2 regions of the Neobacillus sp. PS2-9 genome follow, and region 2 is predicted to be linked to the other one. Evidence: predicted binding sites of a transcription regulator. Region 2 holds the regulator's gene; the other holds the start of a gene.
The links. Region 2 encodes NrdR, which represses ribonucleotide reductase genes. Its sites were predicted from a motif close to AACACNATATATNGTGTT; they were not measured.

Region 1 (3,430 bases), 270 kb from region 2:
ACAGTTTTCTTTAACTTTTCAAAATCAACTGTTTTGGTATCCTTATCTGCCATCTCAGCAAGATTTACTGCAGCAAGGTTACACACAGAAAATGGTGCAAGTGGTTGTTCTCCACACGGATTTGTTGCAACAACTTGTTGACCATATGCTTTAGCATTTGTCATGTCGTTGGCATTATCGATGAAGAAAATTCCAGGTTCTGCAGAGTAAGTTGCACAAATATTAATAAGGTTCCAAAGTTCTTTTGCTTTAATTTTTTTATAGACACGAACTTTATGGCCCATTCTTTCCCACTCACGCACGTCACCGACTTTATGCCATTCTTCATTGTAAATTTTCATTTCATCTTGATCATAGTGTTCAACATATGGGAAACGAAGTTCATATTCACTATCATTTTCGACAGCTTCCATAAATTCTTTTGTTAGGCAGACGGAAATATTCGCACCAGTCAAGAACTCTGAGTTATGGACAGTGTAATTACCGCCAGTAACTAATTTTTCTTCTGCGTCAGCAATGATTTTCTCATCAAAACCACCATAGCCTGGGATGTTCTTATAATTCACAATACCTTGATACATAGCTGTTTCCTGCAGGGTAAGCGGTGTGAACTTAAGCTTATCGCTAGCGTGTTTCTTGATTGTTTCGTCATTTGTATTTTCAATTAAGAATCGTAGAATTCTAGGGTTCTGCATCTTAGAAATAATAAATTCAATAATGTCTGGATGCCAGTCCGAAAGCATGATCATCTGGGCACCGCGGCGCGACCCGCCTTGTTCTACCAAGTGCGTCAATTTTGCAATATCATCTAACCATGATACCGAACCAGATGATTTACCGTTTACGCCTCTTGCAAGTGTATTCCGCGGTCTTAAAGTCGATCCATTCGTCCCAACACCGCCGCCTCGGCTCATGATCTCCATTACCTGTTTACGGTGATCAGAGATCCCTTCTCGTGAGTCTGGTACAAAAGGCATCACGTAACAATTAAAGAATGTCACATCTGTATTTGCTCCAGCTCCATACAGCACACGACCTGCAGGAATAAAATTCATTGAAACAAGCTCTTGATAGAACTTTTCATACCATTCTTGTCGCTTTTCTTCCGTTTCTTCAACCGAGGCTAGGCCAGTTGCATTTCGTTTCGCAATTTGCTCGTAAAATAGCTCCAAGGGCTTTTCAATCACGTCTAAGGAACGGACAATTACCCCTGTACTAGCTTCTTGCGGGTCATCTAGCACTCCTCTAAATTCTTCATCGACTAAAACTTTTGCTTTTTTATTTTCCCAATCAATCTCCTGGATGTACCCAAGACCTCGTGCAGGAAATTTTGGATCCTCTTTTATGGTGAGAACTACAAAGTCGCCGTTTGTGAGAGTAATTTTTTCTGTGTCTTTAAAGGTGTAGCGGTCCAACATAACCAAACGCGAAACACCCTTGTGAGTTATTTTCATATCTGGGGTTACTGGGTGTACCTGGGGGAAAAGGTGGATATCCTCATTCAACCTTTCAAAATCAATATTCATTTTTTGTCTAAAAACTACAGACATGAGAACAACTCCTTCAAATAAAATCTACCTATTGTGTCTAATCTAGATTGCTTTTGCTATATCTAGTTTTCTTATATAAATAAGGTATCACAGCTCTGCCGAAATAATCAACTAAAAAATCTATATATAGTACCGAAAATATTTTCGGCGCCACTATATATTGTATTAGAGGCAAAAAACAATTATTTTGTCAAACATAAAAATAACTAGATTTAAGAGATAATGAAAGATTTTCTACGGTTTTCGTCTAAAAACAGGAAATTTCAACAAATTTCGAGGCTTGCTACTTTTTTAAAAAGGTATTATTAAAAAGGAAAAAAGCGGCAATCGCCGCTTTCCTCAAATTATCGTTTATAATTCCACTCATCATTCTCATATCGTTCAGTTGCAATTTTTTGGACGTAGGCAAGCTCTTCCTCTGTTAATTGATAGGATTCTAGCTCAATATTTAACCCTTCAGCAAACCCTTTATAGAATGCTTCCTTCGCTTCTTCCAGCGTAATTCTTCTTGGACTAATTGCATTAATAGCCACCGCTTTATCCTTAAAGGCCTTCTTCATCCGTTCTTTTACCCGATCATTCGGATATTTAAAAAGACTAAACAGCTTCTCTTCGTCTAAATCTAACAGAATCGATCCGTGCTGGAGAATAACACCCTTTTGTCTTGTTTGCGCACTGCCTGCTACCTTTCTTCCCTCCACAACAAGCTCATACCAGCTTGGTGCATCAAAGCAAACAGCAGAACGTGGATTTTTCAATGCTTCTCGTTCTTCTGAAGTTTTTGGCACAGCAAAATATGCCTCTAAACCTAAATGGTGAAATCCCTTCAAGATTCCCTCTGAAATAACCCGGTACGCCTCAGTAACTGAACTAGGCATTTCCGGGTGGTCTTCTGAAACGATCACACTGTATGTAAGTTCATGTTCATGTAGCACACCACGGCCACCTGTTGGCCTTCTGACAAAACCAAGATTATGGAATTTTACTGCCTCCATATCAATTTCCTTTTCAACCTTCTGAAAATAACCTACGGATAACGTCGGAGGATTCCATCCATAAAAACGAATCACCGGGGGAAATTTCCCTTCACTGTGCCAATCAAGAAGAGCCTCATCCAAAGCCATATTAAATGATGGAGAACGATTGCCTGTATCTATAAAACGCCATACTTCTTTTTCCATATAAAAACCTCATTTTGTAAAATTATTTCGTTCTTTAGTCTACCAAAATCTGATATGAATTCAAAATAAGATGTTTCTGGTATAATTGTATGAGAAAAAGTAAAGATTTTTTCCCATGCATCTTTATCTTTCGTGGAATGACTTATATAATAAAAACTAGTGCAGGAAAGCTTGAAAGGAGCAAAAAGAAGTTGAATTCACTTTATACCTTATTAATCATTATTGTAGCAGTTATTATCTACTCCGTTTTTACCTTTTTCTATCAGAAAAGGATTGTTAAAACGGTAACAGAAGAGGATTTCCGTGCGGGCTATAGGAAGGCACAGCTAATAGATGTTCGTGAGCCAAACGAATTTGAAGGTGGACATATCTTAGGTGCTCGTAATATTCCAATGTCGCAAATGAAAATGCGAATGCAAGAGATTCGTCAGGATATGCCTGTTTACTTATATTGCCAAAGCGGAATGCGCAGTGCACGTGCTGCTCAATTCTTACATCGTAAAGGCTATAGAGACCTTACCCAACTGCAAGGTGGATTTAAAAAATGGTCTGGTAAAGTAAAAGCAAAAAAATAATATAAAACTCATGGTTCCGGAACAATTCCGGAACCATTTATTTTTCACAAAAACAAAAAGAAAGTCAGATTCTATTAAGGAATCTGACCGTTCTCCTAATTATGCTCTTTGGTATTTTAAAATT
Region 2 (3,430 bases):
CGCGGCGCATTTTATCGTATCGTCTTTGAAAATCTCCTTGTGAGGATAACCGTTTCAATGTTTGATTTATTTTCTCCATAAGTCACCTCTAGTCATCTAATGCCTTTAGCATTTCTTCTATCTCACGCTTTTTAGCTTCTAAATCAGGACTCTTCTCTACCTTCTCCGACTTTTTTGGTTTTTCTTTATCAAACCATTCAGGAAGAAGCTCTGTCCGAAGAGGCTTCTTATTTGTACCTTTTGTACTTTTTGCAGTTTTTTTGCTTTCTTTCCGTATGCGCTCGTCCTTCTTTGCAAGTTCCATTGCTTCCTTTACCGTCTTCACTTGCTTTCGTGCCCAATGACTGGCTATTGAGTCGACAAATGCTTTAGTAAACTTCATATCTGATTTTATCATGACAACCTCAATAAGAACATTCACTACCCCTGGAGGAAGTTTATACTTAATCATAATCTCCTCTAAGATATCCAAATTAGCATTTGAAGGTTCCACACCACCTGAAATGTCCTTAAAAACAGTTAAAGGAGAAGTAGTTTCATAATAACGAATCAGTTTTTCTTCTGGGGTTTTTGGCTCAGTAACTTGAACTTGGTGAATTACAGGCTGTGTTCTGTTTATAAGGCTCGGGAGCTTGTCATAATGAACAAATTGATACCAATCACGTGCGCCTTTTCTTAAGTCTTCTATATCAATTTCTTCATTCGGATTTATGGCACCTAAGATAAAATTTTTCATTTCAATCGGATTTATGTTATACAGAAAAGCAAGATTACTAATAACATTCTTTACTTTTGGTGTTAGTGCTTTTTTGGGAACCAAAGATTCATTAAGTCCTGCAGCTAATAAATCAAAATCAAACGTATTTGTATCAATTTGAAGTGGCTTTTGTTCATTACGACCGATAAACTGTTGATTTTGTTCTGCTTCAAGATCCTCTGTTACATCCTGAAGATACTGAAGGCTACCAGGCGTAGCTGAAGCAAACACATCTTGGAAGGCCTTGGTTACATCCTGATATTCCTTATCCTTTGTCATTTGCTGGTCAGAGAAAAACCGTTTTAGACGAGCAAAATGTTTTTTTCCAATTTTCCGATAAAGAAATATATTTAACATTCCATCCAAAAAGAATTGTTCAGGCGTTAAAGGAGGAAGCAGCTCATAAATAAAGGACCGGTCTCCCTCTTCATCTATTTTAACGAAAGTCTTTAATAACCCTATTCCCTCTAACTTTAGACGCGCTTCATATATATCCTTTAAATTTAACCCTAACAGGTTCATTAACAGATGGTGGGTGGATGAATCAGACCAGAGTTTATTTTCCTCCAGTTCCGCCCAAAGTGTCATATACAAGCTTAAACAAGTTGACCCAATCAAGGGCTGGTATAGAAACGTCAGCACTTTCCGGTCATACTCATGGAGCAGCCCATCGGCTGCTACAATATAACGATCGATAGGAAGAATTTCCTGCCAATGCTGCGCCATATGATTCCAACCTTTCTCTTTCAATAGTGAAAAAAGAGCCAAAGACGACCCTTTAGCTCATTACGATTTTTCTTTTTTTATCAGTTCCTTTAATTCGTCGATAAATACATTAATATCCTTAAATTGACGATAAACGGAAGCAAATCTTACATATGCGACTTCATCAACATGGGCAAGTCGATCCATTACCATTTCGCCAACAGCTTCACTTTTAATTTCAGAAATCCCCTGACTTCGAAGGTCCTTTTCCACACCGTGCGTAATATCTTCTAACTCCTTTAAGGCAACAGGCCGCTTTTCACACGCCTTAATCAAGCCCCTAAGTATTTTATCACGGCTGAATTCTTCCCTTGTCCCTTCCTTCTTTACAACTATTAAGGGAATCTCTTCAATTTTTTCAAATGTAGTAAAGCGATATCCGCATTCCTCACATTCGCGTCTTCGCCGTGTTGCACGTCCTTCATCAACAGGCCGAGAATCAAGCACACGTGTACCATAATTTTGACATGAAGGGCATTTCATTGTTAATCAACTCCAAATCTAACGAAATCCGAACAATATCCTACTTTTATCTTATAAAAAAGCAGACCTTTGCACAAGTACAAGTATTAGGAGTTTTGTTTTTCTTTAATAACCGTATGTAATTGATTCACCCGATCGTAATAAGAAACCACTCTTTTTTTTAGTTCAGGGTAATTACCTAAGATAGAGAATCGTTCAGTTGAAATATTAAAGTCTACAGCCGTTTCTAGTGCTTTCACAGAAACAATGGTCACAATCAGAAAACAAGGGAAGGGCTTTTTAATTTCTACCGCAATCTCTCCATGTTCTTTTGAGACCGTTAAAATGCGACAGTCAGCATCTTCATGAAATACCTTTTCAACCGATTCAAAAATTTTATTAAAATTGCCTTTATAGTAATGAGTCTTTAAAGAAGCATCCTTGTTTTGATCAGATGTTTCAATTTGACTTCTAAAGCGTCCGAATAAACTCATTTAAATATAACCCTCCAAAAATTCTTCCTTTTTATTTTTATAAGAAAGTATAAAATGCGGCTTCGAGAATTGTCCAGCTCCAGCGCCTAGCCCCTCGGGTCAAATAACCTTCGGCAATAAAAGTCAAAAGGCGGACTTTTCTTACCTAAGAACATTTGCCTGTCGGGGCTGACCAAGGCGCTTGCGCTTTTCTAATTAGTTTACAACATTATGAGGAAAATATAAAAAGAGGTGTACATAGTTCGTACACCCCTTCGATCATTTTTTTAGATTAAAGTACTTTTGCTTGCTTAACATTTACTGGACCCATACCACGTGGAATTTCAATATTTTCACGCGTTTGAGCATTTAAAGCCTCAGCAATATAATCAGCAGCTACATTAGGGTTTAAATCACCACAAGTATATACATCAATGCTTGCATATCCATGTTCAGGGAAGCTGTGAATTGTAAGATGTGATTCAGAAATTATTACAACACCGCTAACGCCTTGTGGAGCAAATTTATGAAAAGCTACTTCGCGGATTTCCGCACCTGATTTAAGAGCCGCTTCTACAAAAGTTGTTTCAATAAAATCCATATCATTTAATTTTTCAAAGTCGCATCCCCAAAGTTCAGAGATTACGTGTCGTCCCATTGTTTCCATATTCTTATTTCCCCCTCTAACCTTTTATGATGGTTTCCTGAAATCCGGTTATTGACGGTATCTTATAACTACCACGGGGGAAAGTTAGTCCAGAGAGGTCCTAACCCTTTAAGTAATTAATAGGTACCTAATTTCAAGAAGTTCACGATGACTAGTATACTTTGTTTATATTTTTTTTGCAACCTATCAAATTAAAATTTTCATAAGATATTTTTGTAACAAGGCAAGGTGGGCATATTCCTCTATATATAATAATAAAAAGTCATTAGTTCAAAAGCATTTTATGCCAAAATGTACAAAAATGGA

Region 1: RCG25_RS08340 (vitamin B12-dependent ribonucleotide reductase) is a predicted target of NrdR. The motif match lies at 1,700-1,717, and genes of this name have one in related genera.

The regions. Positions count from the first base shown of each region.
Region 1 is NZ_CP133269.1:1,686,074-1,689,503, reverse strand. Features, by position in the region: gene RCG25_RS08340 (vitamin B12-dependent ribonucleotide reductase) at 1-1,550, opposite strand, end outside; gene RCG25_RS08335 (lipoate--protein ligase family protein) at 1,895-2,731, opposite strand; gene RCG25_RS08330 (rhodanese-like domain-containing protein) at 2,923-3,306, shown strand; gene gcvPB (aminomethyl-transferring glycine dehydrogenase subunit GcvPB) at 3,406-3,430, opposite strand, start outside.
Region 2 is NZ_CP133269.1:1,414,794-1,418,223, reverse strand. Features, by position in the region: gene dnaI (primosomal protein DnaI) at 1-79, opposite strand, end outside; gene RCG25_RS06965 (replication initiation and membrane attachment family protein) at 89-1,483, opposite strand; gene nrdR (transcriptional regulator NrdR) at 1,544-2,005, opposite strand; gene RCG25_RS06955 (hypothetical protein) at 2,092-2,478, opposite strand; gene speD (adenosylmethionine decarboxylase) at 2,750-3,124, opposite strand.